Regions from separate parts of the Pectobacterium punjabense genome, predicted to be linked through region 1. Evidence: predicted binding sites of a transcription regulator. Region 1 holds the regulator's gene; each other region holds the start of a gene.

Region 1 (4,219 bases):
GGGCAATGCGGCCAGGCCGATTATGGCTGGTTGCAGGCACGCTACACTTTCTCTTTCGGTCACTATTTTGACCCACAGTTACTGGGCTATGCTTCTCTTCGCGTGCTCAATCAGGAAGTACTGGCACCGGGGGCATCATTCCAGCCGCGAACTTACCCACGGGTTGATATCCTGAACATTATTCTTCAGGGCGAAGCAGAATACCGTGACAGCAACGGCGGTCATATTCAGGCTAAAGCTGGCGATGTTTTGTTGCTTGCCACTCAACCAAACGTCAGCTATAGCGAACATAATACCAACCCCAGCAGCCCGTTGACGCGCCTACAATTATGGTTGAATGCCTGCCAAACCAGAGAGAACAGCCCGCTGCAACGCATGGGGCTCAATTCATCAAGTCATACTCTGCTCGCGTCACCGGAAGGCGAGCAGGATAGTCTACAACTGCGCCAACAGGTCTGGATTCACCATGTCGATCTCCAGCCGAATGAACAAAGCACGATAGTGCTACAAGGGAATCAGGCATATCTCCAACTGATTCACGGTTCAATGACGGTGAAAAGCGATCGGCACAGTGAAACATTACACTGCGGCGATGGTGCTTTCATTAAGGAAGAAACAACGTTGACGCTACAGGCAGAATCTCCTTTGCGAGCGCTGCTCATCGATCTGGTCGTGTAGTTCCTCTTCCCATCGTCTTCGCAGGAAAGCGCCACTCGCTCGGCGTTTTTATTCAGCCGTGGTAAGATATCTGTCTTGTTCCTCAATGTGTCAGGGTGATATGACAATGGATTCAACCAAACAGGACAAACTTCTTGCCCAGGCTGAACAGATTTGTCAGCAGCGCGCTGTGCGTCTAACGCCACAGCGGTTGGAGGTTCTACGCCTTATGGCACAGCAAACGGGTGCTATCAGCGCTTATGACCTGCTGGATCTTCTGCGACTCACAGAACCTCAGGCTAAACCGCCCACTGTATATCGCGCACTGGACTTTCTGCTGGAACAGGGCTTTATCCACCGCGTTGAATCAAACAACAGCTATGTGCTGTGTCACCATATCGAAGATCACAGTCATACGTCTGCCCTTTTCATCTGCGACCGCTGCGGGCAAGTCACTGAACGTCAAACCGAAGGTGTAGAAGAAACGCTACGCAGTCTGGCGCAGCAGTCAGGGTTTACGCTGCGTCACAGCGTTGTGGAAGCACATGGGTTGTGTGGAGACTGTCAGGAAGTGGCATCATGCAAACAGCCGGATCATTGCGATCACGACCATACTGTTCCTATTAAAAAACGATAGCCCTTGGGCTATCGTTTTTTACGAACGGCTAGCTCCAGTCACTGTTACGAATAACGCCAACCGCTAAACCTTCTATCGAAAAACTTTGCTGACGCAGGTCGACAACGATAGGGGCGAACTCTTCATTTTCAGCGAGAAGATGCACTGTATTACCCTGCTTCTTCAGGCGTTTCACCGTTACTTCATCGTCAATACGCGCCACCACAATCTGACCGTTGCGCACATCTTCTGTTTTATGTACGGCCAGCAAATCGCCATCCATAATACCAATATTTTTCATCGACATACCGCTGACACGCAACAAAAAGTCGGCGCTAGGTTTAAACATAGCGGGGTCAACCTGATAGCGGCATTCGATATGTTCCTGTGCCAACAGAGGTTCACCTGCGGCGACACGACCAACCAGAGGAATTCCCGTCTCTTCTTCCATGAGCAGACGAATACCACGAGACGCGCCCGAAACAATTTCAATCACGCCTTTACGCGCCAGAGCTTTCAGATGTTCTTCAGCCGCATTTGGAGAGCGGAATCCCAGCTGTTGGGCAATTTCCGCCCTCGTTGGCGGCATTCCGGTTTGCGCAATATGATCGCGGATCAGGTCATAAACCTGCTGCTGCCTTGCTGTTAATACTTTCATTCCGCCCCCTGGTTGTTTATACAGTCTTGCTGTGAGTATATACAGGTAAGGCACAATTGGGAATCGAGATATAGGCAAAGCCCCTGACTTTTATTCATTTATGCGGAGCGTCAGGCAAAATGTTGCCAGAGGATACTGCCCCATACGACAGCAGCTAACAAGATGGCAACAAAGACAGCCGCTGACCCAATATCTTTCGCCCGACCGGACAATTCGTGGTGCTCTAAACCAATGCGATCGACGACAGCTTCAATGGCGCTGTTAGCCAGTTCAAACAGCATGATCAACACAACAGATCCGATAAGCAGCAGTTTTTCAACCAGCGTCACCGGTAGTAAACACGCAATAATAATACCGACAACCGTCAGTATCGTTTCCTGACGAAACGCCGCCTCGTGCTGCCAGGCCTGCTTCAGTCCCTTAAAGGAATAACCGGTAGCCTTAATAATCCGGGTCATCCCCGTTGCTTTATTCATTTATCCTCCATTTTTAGACTCTAAATAATTCGAGTTTCAGGCAGGCGGCAAGAGAGGGAGTCCCGATGAGCTTACTCAAGTAAGTGATTCGGGTGACTGAACGCTGCCAACGCACATGCAACTTGAAGTATGACGAGTATATGCAAAATAGTTCGCATTTTAACGCGCTTACGTTGTCTCATCACCACAGATCTCTGGCGCAGTTTCTGGTATCCTTGCGGCGCGTTGCTAACAAGAGGCTCCATGTTGTTATGTCAGGTTGGCGTAAAATTTACTATAAACTATTGAATCTCCCACTGAAACTGTTGGTGAAAAGCAAAGTTATTCCCGCAGATCCGGTGGTCGAGTTGGGGTTAGATCCCTCACGTCCTATACTCTATGTTCTGCCTTATAACTCTCAGGCGGACCTATTGACGCTACGTGCGAAATGTCTGGCATTGGGGTTACCCGATCCCTCGCAGCCGTTCGAATTCAATGGCGTCGAACTCCCCAGCCATGTCTTTATTAATGACGGGCCGCGCGTTTTCCGCTACTACGTTCCCAAGCAGAAATCCGTCAAACTGTTCCACGACTATCTGGACTTGCACCGTGCCAATCCAGATTTAGATGTGCAGATGGTGCCGGTTTCCGTGATGTTTGGGCGTTCTCCAGGTCGGGAAGGCCATTCACAGGCCACACCACACCTGCGATTGCTCAACGGCATCGAGAAATTCTTCGCCGTACTGTGGCTAGGCCGTGACAGCTTTGTCCGCTTCTCCAGCCCGGTGTCGCTGCGCTATATGGCGACCGAGCATGGTACTGACAAAACCATAGCCCACAAACTGGCGCGTGTCGCGCGTATGCATTTCTCCCGTCAGCGTTTGGCGGCAGTTGGCCCACGCTTACCCGTACGTCAGGAGCTATTTAACAAGCTGCTGGACTCCAAAGCGATCAAGAAAGCCGTAGACGATGAGGCGCGCAGTAAGAAGATTTCCCACGAGAAAGCGCAGCAAAATGCAATCGCGCTGATGGAGGAAATCGCTGCCGACTTCTCTTACGAAGCGGTGCGTCTGTCAGATCGCGTATTGAGCTGGACGTGGAACCGTCTTTATCAGGGGATTAACGTCCATAACGCCGAACGCGTGCGACAACTGGCGCAGGATGGTCATGGTATTGTCTATGTGCCCTGCCACCGCAGCCATATGGATTACCTGCTGCTGTCCTACGTTCTGTATCATCAAGGCTTAGTTCCGCCGCACATCGCCGCAGGTATCAATCTTAATTTCTGGCCGGCGGGTCCCATCTTCCGCCGTCTTGGTGCGTTCTTTATTCGCCGGACCTTCAAAGGTAACAAGCTCTATTCCACAATTTTCCGCGAGTACTTGGGCGAGCTATTTGCCCGTGGTTATTCCGTTGAATACTTCATGGAAGGCGGGCGTTCGCGCACGGGACGTCTGTTAGAGCCCAAAACCGGTACGCTGGCGATGACCATTCAGGCTATGCTAAGAGGCGGTACGCGCCCTATCACACTGGTGCCGATTTATGTCGGCTACGAGCACGTGATGGAAGTCGGCACCTATGCGAAAGAGCTGCGCGGCGCGGTGAAGGAAAAAGAAGGCTTTATGCAGATGGTGCGCGGTTTGCGCAAGCTGCGTAATCTGGGTCAGGGCTATGTGAACTTCGGCGAACCTCTGCCGCTGACCACCTATCTGAACCAGCATGTGCCGCAATGGCGTGACGCGATTGACCCGATTGAGGCACAGCGCCCAAGCTGGCTAACGCCGACAGTGCAGGATATCTCCATGGATATCATGGTGCGCATCAATAACTCTG
Region 2 (4,219 bases), 2.2 Mb from region 1:
CGGTGTACTCTTCTTTGCCTTTCGTAACGTGCAATACGCACATGCGACCATGTTTATTACGCTGCTTGTCCTACTTTGTTTCAACCTGTTGGGCGAAGGCTTTGACGTCGCGGTACCACGTATTATTGATACCTTGTTGGGTTGCGCCATCGCATGGGCGGCAGTGAGTTTTATTTGGCCAGATTGGCGTTTCCGCGGCCTGCCTACCGTTATTAATAAAACATTAAATGCCAATTGCCGCTATCTTGACGCGATCATGATTCAATATCATCAGGGGAAAGATAATAGTTTGCCTTATCGTATTGCCCGTCGCGATGCGCATAATTGCGACGCAGAATTGGCATCGGTTGTGTCAAATATGTCCTCTGAGCCTCACACCACCAAGAACAAGCTGGACAATGCATTCCGCTTCATGTGCCTGAATCATACGTTATTAAGTTATATCTCAACGCTCGGCGCACACCGTGGGAAAATAGCTTCATCGGAAACGCTGCAATTTCTGGATGATGCCGTGTGTCATGTTGACGACGCGCTACACTGTCGGGAAGAGGACAGTCTACGAATCAATCAGGGATTGAAAGCTATTGCCACCGGCATTCAATCCCTTTCACTTGAGTCAGACAGTAAAGAACCATTAATTATTCAGCAAATCGGCCTGCTGATCGGCCTCTTACCTGAACTCGTACAGCTAAAAAACGACATAATTTCACAGTAAAACAGGGAGCACGCTCTTAGTGTTTTGGCCCTTTGGAAAGAGTATTATTTTTATACCACTCTAAAAGCTCATTACGAATACCGCGGGGGAGCGCGGCTTGATGCGTGCCACAAATTGCGCCAGCAAGCGCCAATAACACGTTCACGCTTAAATTAGCGCGCACCTTTCGCAGCTCAAGATAGCTGTTTTTCGCACCATAATGCTGTAATTCATCAATATTCTTTATTCCCGCTTTCCACAGCAGCCTTTCGATGTCGTGGTTAAGATTAGGGAGATCTTTTAAACGCCCGCTCGTACATTTAAGAGCCTGATCATGCTGCGCACCTGCTAACGCCAGTCGGGCAAAATATAATAACTGCTGTGGCTCTTGCCATAATATGTCATCAACAAGGAAGTAGTTCAGCGGTAACGGCATACCGCGTTTGGTATAAATCAGATGTGGCATATCACGCTGCTGAAAATATTTTTCATCTTTTTTACTGGCGCGAAGATAAAGCTCCCCTTCCGACACCAATCCAAAAATCGTTTTATTTGCTGCGATACTGTAGCCACCAAATTGGGAACGTGAAGTGATATCCCCTAAAGAGGAAAACGAATGTTGAGATTGCAAAATCCTTTTTTTGCATAATTGCTTCATTGCCATAATCCTTAGTATTGAAATGATCTCTTCCTGAACAGTTAAATATTCGTAGCAGGAATAAATAATTAACCACACCCCTGAGGTGGCTTCAAACAGTAAATGTGTTTACTGTCTCTTGCATAAAGAATATGCGAAGCGCTTTCAAAAAATCAGGTTGATTTTCACGCACACAGCAGTTACTGTACATTCATACAGTAACACTATGGGTAGAACTCATTATGCGTACGCAATCAATCAGCTCTCACAACGTCCCGTCATCATCGTTTTCTGCCAATCAACACACAGCAGAATCTTCGGCTGTCGCGGGCGGTATTATCAGCGAAGTCGTGTACAACGCCGATCAACCCATAGTCACACACCTGTTACTTCCACTCTTACAGCAGCTAGGCACACAGTCTCGCTGGCTGCTATGGCTTTCTCCTCAGCAAAAATTGAGTCGCCCTTGGGTACAGCAATCTGGATTACCGCTGGATAAAATAGTGCAGCTCAACCATATCAATCCCTTGTTTACTGTTGATGCCATGGAGAGAGCGTTACTGACAGGAAATTACAGCGCCGTTTTGTGCTGGTTGCCGCACGAATTGACGGGAGAAGAGAAGGTTCGGTTACGGGACGCCGCACAGGCAGGGAATACATACGGCTTTATTATGCGACCAGAAAATGCCAGCGGGGACGCCTATAGACTGTTTCCCAGCCTTAAAATTCATTCGACATTGTATCATTAAGTAAATTAAGATTTTTCTCAGCTCAATTACGTTATATGCCCCGTGGATCGCCGCAAAGCGGTATTCTGCGGGCTTTTTGGCTATATTTAATACACCCCAAAGACGTAAGATCTGTCAAAACCATCTACTATTTGTTAGTAAGTGTGTATGATTCGTGCGTTTTTCCTATGACGCAAGTCACATCATACTTGTAACTTTCTCATCACGTTGTAGACTTTAACTCGCTGGAGTTGCTCTTTTATAACGTCAGTTGACTGACAGTGAGTCATAAATAAGGGCAAAGTCTCCAACCAAAGGATTTTAACCAAAGGTTTATTAGCCCTCCAGGTTAATTGCCGATTTGGATGATAATGAGGCGTAAAATGAAAAAAACAGCTATCGCAGTTGCAGTGGCACTGGCTAGCTTCGCGACTATCGCGCAAGCAGCTCCTAAAGAAAATACCTGGTACACCGGTGGTAAACTGGGTGTGTCTCAATTCCACGATACGGGCTTCTATGGCAATGGCTACAACGGTGTCATCAATAACCCGATCAAAAGCAAATTAGGCGCTGGTGCTTTTGTTGGTTACCAAGCCAACCCGTACCTGGGTTTTGAACTGGGCTACGATTGGTTGGGCCGCATGAAGTATGCTGGTTCTACTTCTAATGCAGCAGACAGTGCTAGCTTCAAGGCACAAGGCATTCAACTGGCTACTAAACTGAGCTACCCAGTGATGCCAGGTCTGGACGCCTATACCCGTCTGGGCGGCATGGTATGGCGCACTGATAGCCACGCTGACAGAAGCGGCACCCACCTCAACAACAACGATACTGGCGTTTCTCCGCTGGCTGCGATCGGTGTTGAATACGCTATCGACACAAACTGGGCTGCCCGCGTTGACTACCAATGGGTAAGCAACATTGGTGATGCTGGTACCGTTGGTGCCCGTCCAGATAACCTGCTGATGAGCGTTGGCCTGTCTTACCGTTTCGGTCAAGATGAGCGTGTTGCACCCGTTGTTGCTCCGGCTCCAACTCCAGCACCAGCTCCAGTTGTTGAAACCAAGCGTTTCACCCTGAAATCTGACGTCCTGTTCAACTTCAACAAAGCAACGCTGAAAGCAGAAGGCCAGCAATCACTGGATCAACTGTACACCCAGCTGAGCTCTCTGGACCCGAAAGACGGTTCCGTTGTTGTTCTGGGCTTCACTGACCGTTTAGGTTCAGAGCAATATAACCAAGCTCTGTCTGAAAAACGTGCTCAGAGCGTAGTGGATTATCTGGTTTCTAAAGGTATCCCTGCGAATAAAGTCTCTGCTCGTGGCTTAGGTAAATCTCAACCAGTTACCGGTTCTACCTGTGACAACGTGAAACCTCGTGCTGCGCTGATCGACTGCCTGGCACCAGATCGTCGCGTAGAGATCGAAGTTAAAGGCATCAAAGACGTTGTAACTCAGCCTCAGGCTTAAGTTATTAACGAAAAAAACCTCGCTTCGGCGAGGTTTTTTTATGAAGGACATCTTTGTCTGTCACCCTACGGGCCGTTGCTGCGCAACGTTGGAAAACGCGCCCTGCGCTTTTTTATGTCCGTTTTTCAGCAAGATAAATGACAAATACCGATCATTTTTCGTCTTTATTATTCAGAATGTCTTTAAGATCCTGCTTGAGCAGCGACATCTGGCTGGCATATTTCTCTTTATGCTCGGCATCTTCAATTAACTGCACAATCGTTTCCGACAAGGTCACCCCACGCCTCTGAGCAAGAGCCGCCAGACGCTGCCAAACCAAGTATTCCAAATCGATTGATTTCTTGCGCGTATGTTGGTGTTCCGCATTAAAATGACGTTTACGCCGTGCGCGGATCGTTTGCTTCATCCTATTTTCTAAGATGGGATTCATACATTGCGCAATCCACTCCAACACTTTCACTGGCTGGTTTTCCATTTTAAGCAATGCCTGCACCGCATCATCCGCCGCACTTTGCTCCAGAAAACGCGTAACCGCTTCTCCCTCGCGATGTTTTTTCACCAGGTATTTCCATTTCCATCCGCACTCAAGATTTTCTAGTTGTTGATATTTCATATTAAATTCTTCAGTGACCGCGTAACGTTACTTCCAGCATAACAGTTTTCCCTGATTTTGGCCGCTTTCTGGCGGTTT
Region 3 (4,219 bases), 440 kb from region 1:
TTTGTGCCGGGTTCAAACCGTGTTTGTGTGCCAGCGCGACGTACTCGGCAACGGCTGCCTGAGCTTGCGGGCCGGTATAGCGCGTGAAGCGGCTGAATAGCGTGTTGCGCGCGTCGGCAGGTTTTGCGCCATTCAGGTACTTACCCGTCAGCGTACCGAACGCCAGCGATGAATAGGCGAGGAGTTCGACGCCTTCATGCTGGCTGATTTCCGCCAGGCCGACTTCAAAACTGCGATTCAGCAGACTGTAAGGGTTCTGGATCGATACGATACGCGGCAGATCGTGTTTTTCCGCCAAATTCAGGTAGCGCATCACGCCCCATGGGGTTTCGTTGGAAACGCCGATATAGCGAATTTTACCGGCACGCACCTGTTCATTTAACGCTTCCAGCGTTTCCAGCAGCGTCACGACGGGTTTGTCGTCAGTATATTGATAGTTAAGCTTGCCAAAGCAGTTGGTCTGGCGCTGCGGCCAATGCAACTGATAGAGGTCGATATAGTCAGTATTCAAGCGTTGCAGGCTGGCATCCAGCGCTGCGCGGATGTTTTTTCTATCCAGCGCCTGCTGTGGGCGAATGCTGTGATCGCTTCCGCGCACAGGACCTGAGACTTTACTCGCTACAATCAATTTCTCGCGTCCACCACGGGATTTCAGCCAGGAACCGATATAGCTCTCGGTTAACCCTTGCGTTTCCGGGCGTGGGGGAACGGCGTACATTTCTGCTGTGTCAATCAGGTTAACACCTGCGGCAATGGCGTGATCTAACTGGGCATGAGCGTCTGCTTCGCTGTTCTGTTCGCCAAAGGTCATCGTACCAAGACCCAGCACGCTCACTTCTAAAGAACTATGGGGAATACGGTGATATTGCATTGCCAGCTTCCTTATGTCTGAAAATAGCAGGCGTATTTCCCATCATCTCCGCATGATTTGCTGCGATTCCAATGAGTTTGGGAAGACACACCTGAATTCGACTATAAACGAAGCCGTGGCGAGTGGGGAAGTCTCTTCTGCTATCCTTTTCGGATTATTCTTGATGGTGCAGCCCGATGTGCGGCGTTTCGGGCTGACAGCGATCTTAGCGCTGTACGATCTGAGAAATTTGATCGCTGTTGATTTGTTTCTGATTGCCTTGCTCATCGGTATAGCTAAGCAGCCCGGTATCTTTATCTAACACGGGTTTCCCCTGTGTCAGGAGCATTTGCCCCTCTTTTGTTGCCATCACATAGTCACTGGAACAGCCCGCAAGGGTGAATAGTAAGGCCAGTGTTATCGCCATTTTCATCTGTATTTTCATCGTATTAATCCATAAAGAAATCTAACGCTTAAGGTGAGTCTAGCAAAGGGGCGCGGGGGATAACGTAGGAATAATGGAAAAAATGCGTTTGGAAGGCATTAATTATGTATCACTCGACCTGCATAAAATGACGAGCCAGTAATGGCGCAGTAAAGGTTTTCTTCAGATAGAACCCGCGCGGTAAGGTCAAAATCGGCTGACCAAATTCGCCAATCGCTTCTGTTAATGCCCTGCTATTTGCCGCTTTGGGGCGGAGTTGCAGCACTTCACCATGCCGGGCGGTGATACTTTCTACCCTGCCAAGCACGATCAAATCCATCAATTCTTCCCAATCACAGCGCAGTTGCTCTTCTTCTTCTTCACTGGGGCTCCATATCAACGGTGTACCGATTCGACGTTCCCCAAGAGGGATGTGACGCGAACCTTCTACCGGAATCCACAAAACTCGGGCGAGCTTATGCCGCACATGGCTGCTTTCCCAGGTTACGCCGCTATTACCTGTTAACGGTGCGACGCAAACGAAGGTGGTTTCCAGCGGTTTGCCTTGTTCATCAATAGGGATAGTTTTTAGCTCAATGCCAATATCTGGGAAATCCTGCTCGGGCTTGCTGCCTGCGCTTGCACCCAGAAAACGTTCCAGCAACACGCCAATCCAGCCTTTATCACGTTTTAGGTTGGCAGGAAGGGGCAGACGAGCGAGGTTGGCCAATTCCGCGAGGTTATAACCTGCGAGGGACTGCGCACGTTCCTGCAAGGCTTGCTCATTTTGCGGCGCTGTTGTGTGAACTGAGGGTGAATTCATAGGATATCGCTCGATATTTTTTCGCTCAAAAAAAATACAACAAATGGAAAAGACAAACACACAGCCCATAAGATTGTGGAGAAAAGCAATAATAGCATGATTCGTAGCGTTTTTTTTCAGTGTGATGGCGATCACTGAATGCAGCTTTGCAAACTGTGCACGTATAACCACCGACAATAAACAGGATTTTACACTAGGTTATCCACAGATATCTTGGATAACCCACATAAACATGAATTACTGGTTCCATTTACAGCCTTGACTCCCGGCATTTTTACTGTGTTTGCCTATTTATTGCCTGAGTTTGAGGCATTCCCTGTGGATAAAATCGGCATAGTGCGATCTTTCACCAATCTTGCATTGGACGCCATTTGAACAAACAGCAAGGGGGCGTGCTTTGGGCTTGGGTTGCTTTTAATTTAATGAATAAAAAGAACTATTTTTAAATTTCTAGTAATTTTATTTCTTCATGAAAAATGAGTTTTACTCACTTCTTCATGGGTTCTGCACAAAGATGTCCACAGAAAAAGTGAATAAATTGCAGGTTATGGTCTTCACATGTTTATAACTTTGATCTTATCTGTGGGTTATCTTAATTTTATTAGTGTCACATGCTTTCTAAGCAGTGGTTTACCGCCTGACGGGAGTGTGAAACAATCAGGTCATCTTTGCATTGATGTTTATTGAGGTAGTCCGGTGATCGATGATGATGGCTACCGCCCAAACGTTGGTATTGTAATTTGTAATCGGCAGGGGCAGGTGATGTGGGCCCGGCGCTATGGTCAGCACTCCTGGCAGTTTCCGCAGGGGGGAATTAACCCCGGTGAAAGTGCCGAGCAGGCGATGTACCGCGAACTGTTTGAAGAAGTCGGGTTAAGAAAAAAGGATGTGCGCGTATTGGCATCTACCCGTAACTGGTTACGCTATAAATTACCAAAGCGTTTGGTGCGTTGGGATACAAAACCGGTCTGTATCGGCCAAAAGCAAAAATGGTTTTTGCTACAGTTGATGTGTAATGAGTCGGATATCAATATGCAGAGCAGCGGCACACCTGAGTTTGATGGTTGGCGCTGGGTGAGTTACTGGTATCCGGTACGTCAGGTCGTCTCTTTTAAGCGAGATGTGTATCGTCGCGTGATGAAGGAATTTATCAACCCGGTGATCCTGCTTCAGGAGAGTGCTGCGGTTCGGATGGCACCCCCACCCGGTCCCCGGCGAAAAAGAGGGTAATTCAGGCACATTATGCTCACGCGCTTGCGAGAAATTGTCGAAAATGTTGCGGCAACGGCCCGCCTTAGTGATGCGCTGGACATTCTGGTCAATGAGACCTGTCAGGCTATGGACACGGAAGTCTGTTCCATTTATCTGGCCGATCACGATCGTCAATGCTATTACCTGATGGCGACGCGCGGGTTGAAGAAACCGCGCGGACGCACGGTTACGCTAGCATTTGGGCAAGGTATTGTTGGGCTGGTCGGGCAACGCGCTGAACCCATCAATCTGGCCGACGCGCGTGCGCACCCCAGCTTTAAATTCATCCCCGCGGTGAAAGAGCAACATTTTCGCTCTTTTCTTGGCGTTCCCATTATTTATCGTCGTCATCTGTTGGGCGTGCTGGTGGTTCAACAGCGCGAACATCGTCAATTTGATAAAAACGAAGAATCATTCATGGTAACGCTGGCCACGCAGATGGCCGCGATTCTTTCCCTTTCACAGATAAAAACGCTCTTTGGTCAATACCGCCAGACGCGCGTCAAAGCGCTGGTGGCTGCACCCGGCGTGGCGATTGCTCCCGGCTGGCAGGATTGTACCCAGCCTTCTCTGGAACAGGTTTTTCCCGCATCGAGTTTGGACAGCGAACGCGAGCGTTCTCGTTTAACGCAGGCGTTAGAAGAGGCGACGGCGGAATTCCGTCGTTTTAGCAAACGCTTCAGCGCCAGCGCGCAAAAAGAGAGCGCGGCGATTTTCGACTTGTACTCACACTTGCTGAATGATGCGCGGCTCAAACGGGAACTGTTTCTGGAAGTGGACGCGGGGAACGCCGCTGAGTGGGCCGTTAAACTGGTGATTGAACGCTTCGCTGCGCAATTCACCAATTTGCAGGATACCTACTTACGCGAGC
Region 4 (4,219 bases), 1.2 Mb from region 1:
TTCTTGACATAATCACCAGATCTCCGACGCCTTCATATCCATCATTCAGTAATCGGCTAATAACATTTGCTGTGAGTGACAATATCGACTCATGGTTTTTATGTAGTGAGAGTAATACGTAATTGTCGATAATGTTGATAGGTGTTGATATGAGTTTGTTTTCATGGTGGATGACAATGTTTCCATTGCTATACAGACTGTTTATTGATGGAGTTATTTCGATGAGGTGCTCGTTAGAAATATTTTCCCTTCTTAATACCTCCAGATTGAGGTATGCCTCTCTATAATGTAAATATGTGCGTTGATAGGTTGGTTTGTGCGTTAAATCATTTATATTAATGATTGGTAAGGTTTTTTTTAAGTCATTTTTTTTATAAAAAAGGCATATTTCATATGCCAACAATTTTTGTTGAGATGAGTTTGAGTTGAAAACAACAGCAAGGTTTTCATCTATATCATGAATATTCGATATTTTATGTAAGGTATCAGCCAATTTTTTCCTTTCGGCTGACAAACTTATGTAGGGAATGATATTCAATCCGCTGAATTGACTGTCGGGAGTCGCATAGGTGAAACAATAACTAATGTGATATATTTTTTTTTCTTTTACATATTTAGACAGTGAAATGTATAAATGATAGTCCAATACAATGTACTTTGCTGTTGGCATGTGATAAAGACCCATTAAAACTCACTGGACATATATTACACTAAAATGAGTTGGCGTATTTAAATACATGCCGGAGGCCAATAGCCATAAGTATTACAATAGCCTAAACAATCTGCACATTGACTTGTTCCATATACACGCCCCGGAACTTGTCCTTGACCCTGAATACATTCGACGTATTTGCCTGTGCAATATGGGTTGGCTGCGATATTTTTTATATTCTTATCTGGCCATTTCTTATCCATTAAAAGATTCTGGATGTAATTCTTTTTCGTGGTAGGAGATTTTATCTCATCGATGACAGTGTAATGAGTGCTGTTGTTAGCATAAGAATTTGATAGCACTAATAGATTTAAAAAAAATAATCCGATTATGATATGAAGACAACGTCGCATATGTAAGTTCTCCTTTGCTTATTTTACGCTTTAATCCTATCCATTTATTTATAGATAAAATAATTAGGTGGTTAAGTAAAGTGCGATATTTTCATATGGTTATTGAGTTTCAGCATAAAAGAATAATCAATCGCTCTAAACGTTTTTAGAAATCCTACTGCCGAAGATTGCTAAAAACAGCGCTCATTCAGAAATAAAGCGGGTGTTTTTGCGTGGACCGTACTAGGGTGAAACAGGTTTTCCTCTTCATAGTTAATGGTGCTGTGGAAGAGCGGGAAAGCGGAAGTTAAGCAAAAAAGGTTGATGGATTTTCTTGGTTTTAGGAATAACAACGAATTTGGCTGTTTTTTACCTTAACTTATCCTATGAATGTAAATTCTGGGTTTTTATTAAAATCAATAGGTAAAACCTTCATTTTTTGCCTCTCCTTCCCCGCTATGTCTGAATGGTGACATGTGAATCCTCGACTATTTTTAGTCTTTTTCCGTCTAATACTTATGCGATAAATCACAGAAAGAGTGTGAAGAAAATCCATATCAGGAGGGATCGCGAATGAAGCGGGTGTTTCTCTAACTCAGGGCTGATGCGGGGTTGTGGGAGTTATCCACCATTTCTGTGGATAACTATGTGTATTATGGATAGACAACGCGTCCTAAGCGAGAGCTGGCGCGGGTTCTCGCTGGGTTGACGCTATTCTCCACGGTTTTGTTAATCTATTTATTATCATATGGTTAAGTAAAATCAAGCGTCTTGGACATCAACGACGTGTAGTTGCATAAATTAACGTCACTGGTCATCCCAGTATGTTACATCTTTACCTAATCTGGGGATAAATCATGATGATTTTATCTGGTAGATTAAAGATGAATGTGCTAGCAAATTAATTTGTCGATTAATCATCCAATCCAGCGATAATTTCCTTGATGCTGTTTTTATATCCAGTATCATGGCAGTGGCAAATTTCATCATTGGCATTCAGAATAAAGCATCGTGCGTCACAGGTAGTGAGCGTGTCGCTGCATTTCTGACGACATCATTGCCGTGCGTGAAAGCGTCAGTCCGTGTCTTTTACCTGCCTTTGTGCGTCCATCCACGAACATCGTATTTAGCGATGAGCAATAACGATAAGTAGCGTGCTTAACGATGAGTAAAGTATTTACACTGAATTCCGACTTTAAACCGGCAGGCGATCAGCCCGAAGCCATTCGTCGTTTAAAGGAGGGCCTGGAAGACGGCCTGGCGCACCAAACGCTGCTCGGGGTAACGGGTTCAGGTAAGACGTTCACAATAGCGAATGTGATTGCCGACCTTAATCGACCAACGATGATGCTGGCGCCGAATAAAACGCTGGCAGCGCAGCTGTACGGCGAAATGAAAGAATTCTTCCCTGATAATGCCGTCGAGTATTTCGTTTCTTACTATGACTACTATCAGCCCGAAGCCTACGTCCCAAGCTCAGACACCTTTATTGAGAAAGATGCGTCGGTTAACGAACATATCGAACAGATGCGCCTTTCCGCGACAAAAGCGCTGCTGGAACGGCGTGATGTGATCGTCGTAGCCTCGGTCTCCGCGATCTATGGTCTGGGCGATCCTGACTTATATCTGAAAATGATGCTGCATTTGACGCAGGGGATGCTGATTGACCAGCGCGCTATTTTGCGGCGTCTGGCTGAGTTGCAGTATTCCCGCAACGATCAGGCGTTTCAGCGCGGTACGTTTCGCGTACGTGGCGAAGTGATCGATATCTTCCCTGCGGAGTCTGATGAAATCGCGCTGCGCGTTGAATTATTCGATGAAGAGGTGGAACGACTGTCGCTGTTTGATCCGCTGACAGGGCATGTCCTTCAAACGGTGCCGCGCTATACCATCTACCCCAAAACGCACTATGTCACGCCGCGTGAGCGTATTTTGCAGGCGATGGAAGACATCAAAGTTGAACTTGCCGATCGCAGAAAGGTGCTACTGGCGAACGATAAGCTGGTGGAAGAACAGCGACTGAGCCAGCGCACGCAGTTTGATCTGGAGATGATGAACGAACTGGGATACTGCTCCGGTATCGAAAACTACTCACGTTATCTTTCAGGTCGTGGCCCCGGTGAGCCGCCACCGACGCTGTTTGACTACCTTCCTGCGGATGGGCTGCTGGTTATTGATGAATCCCACGTTACCGTACCCCAGATCGGCGGTATGTATCGCGGTGACCGTGCGCGTAAAGAGACGTTGGTCGAATATGGTTTCCGGCTGCCTTCGGCGCTGGATAACCGACCGATGAAGTTTGAAGAATTTGAAGCGCTGGCACCGCAGACGATCTATGTGTCTGCGACGCCGGGTAACTATGAGCTGGAAAAATCGGGCGGTGAAGTGATCGATCAGGTCGTTCGCCCCACAGGATTACTCGATCCGCTCATCGAGGTACGGCCTGTTGCAACACAGGTGGACGACCTGCTTTCCGAGATTCGCCTGCGCGCGGCGATTAACGAACGCGTGCTGGTAACGACGCTGACCAAGCGGATGGCGGAAGACCTGACGGAATATCTGGAAGAGCACGGCGAGCGGGTGCGTTATCTGCACTCGGATATTGATACCGTCGAACGTGTGGAAATCATCCGTGATTTGCGCCTTGGCGAGTTTGACGTACTGGTCGGTATCAACCTGTTGCGTGAAGGGTTAGACATGCCAGAAGTGTCGCTGGTGGCGATTCTGGATGCTGATAAAGAGGGTTTCTTGCGCTCTGAACGCTCTCTGATCCAGACGATTGGCCGCGCGGCGCGTAATCTGCGTGGCAAGGCGATTCTTTACGGCGACAGAATTACAGCGTCAATGGCGAAAGCGATTGGCGAAACGGAGCGGCGTCGTGAGAAGCAGGAAGCGTACAACACAGAACACGGTATTGTACCGCAGGGAATTAATAAGAAAATTTCCGATATTCTGCAACTGGGCCAGTCGGCGAGCAAAGGCAAAGGACGAGGCAATCGTAAAGCCGCGGAACCCGCAGCGCGTTATGAACTCATGACGCCGAAGGCGCTGGAGCTGAAAATCCGCGAGTTGGAAAGTAAGATGTTAACGCACGCGCAGAACCTTGAATTTGAAGAGGCTGCCGCCCTGCGCGATGAAGTGCAGGCATTACGTGCACAATTTATTGCCGTCTCTT

The links. Region 1 encodes LexA, which represses DNA repair genes until DNA is damaged. Its sites were predicted from a motif close to TNCTGTATGTACATACAGNA; they were not measured.
Region 2: a site for LexA is predicted at 1,533-1,552, ahead of sulA (SOS-induced cell division inhibitor SulA). Genes of this name have one in related genera too.
Region 3: a site for LexA is predicted at 2,336-2,355, ahead of mutH (DNA mismatch repair endonuclease MutH). Genes of this name have one in related genera too.
Region 4: a site for LexA is predicted at 1,990-2,009, ahead of uvrB (excinuclease ABC subunit UvrB). Genes of this name have one in related genera too.

What each region holds. Positions count from the first base shown of each region.
Region 1 is NZ_CP038498.1:682,910-687,128, reverse strand. Features, by position in the region: gene E2566_RS03085 (pirin family protein) at 1-678, shown strand, start outside; gene zur (zinc uptake transcriptional repressor Zur) at 785-1,294, shown strand; gene lexA (transcriptional repressor LexA) at 1,323-1,931, opposite strand; gene E2566_RS03070 (diacylglycerol kinase) at 2,042-2,407, opposite strand; gene plsB (glycerol-3-phosphate 1-O-acyltransferase PlsB) at 2,659-4,219, shown strand, end outside.
Region 2 is NZ_CP038498.1:2,897,951-2,902,169, forward strand. Features, by position in the region: gene yccS (YccS family putative transporter) at 1-715, shown strand, start outside; gene E2566_RS13110 (TfoX/Sxy family DNA transformation protein) at 732-1,352, opposite strand; gene sulA (SOS-induced cell division inhibitor SulA) at 1,574-2,080, shown strand; gene ompA (porin OmpA) at 2,443-3,528, shown strand; gene matP (macrodomain Ter protein MatP) at 3,680-4,141, opposite strand.
Region 3 is NZ_CP038498.1:1,123,649-1,127,867, forward strand. Features, by position in the region: gene E2566_RS05095 (NADP(H)-dependent aldo-keto reductase) at 1-871, opposite strand, end outside; gene E2566_RS05100 (YgdI/YgdR family lipoprotein) at 1,077-1,295, opposite strand; gene mutH (DNA mismatch repair endonuclease MutH) at 1,405-2,097, opposite strand; gene rppH (RNA pyrophosphohydrolase) at 2,794-3,327, shown strand; gene ptsP (phosphoenolpyruvate--protein phosphotransferase) at 3,340-4,219, shown strand, end outside.
Region 4 is NZ_CP038498.1:1,840,146-1,844,364, forward strand. Features, by position in the region: gene E2566_RS08235 (hypothetical protein) at 1-670, opposite strand, end outside; gene uvrB (excinuclease ABC subunit UvrB) at 2,209-4,219, shown strand, end outside.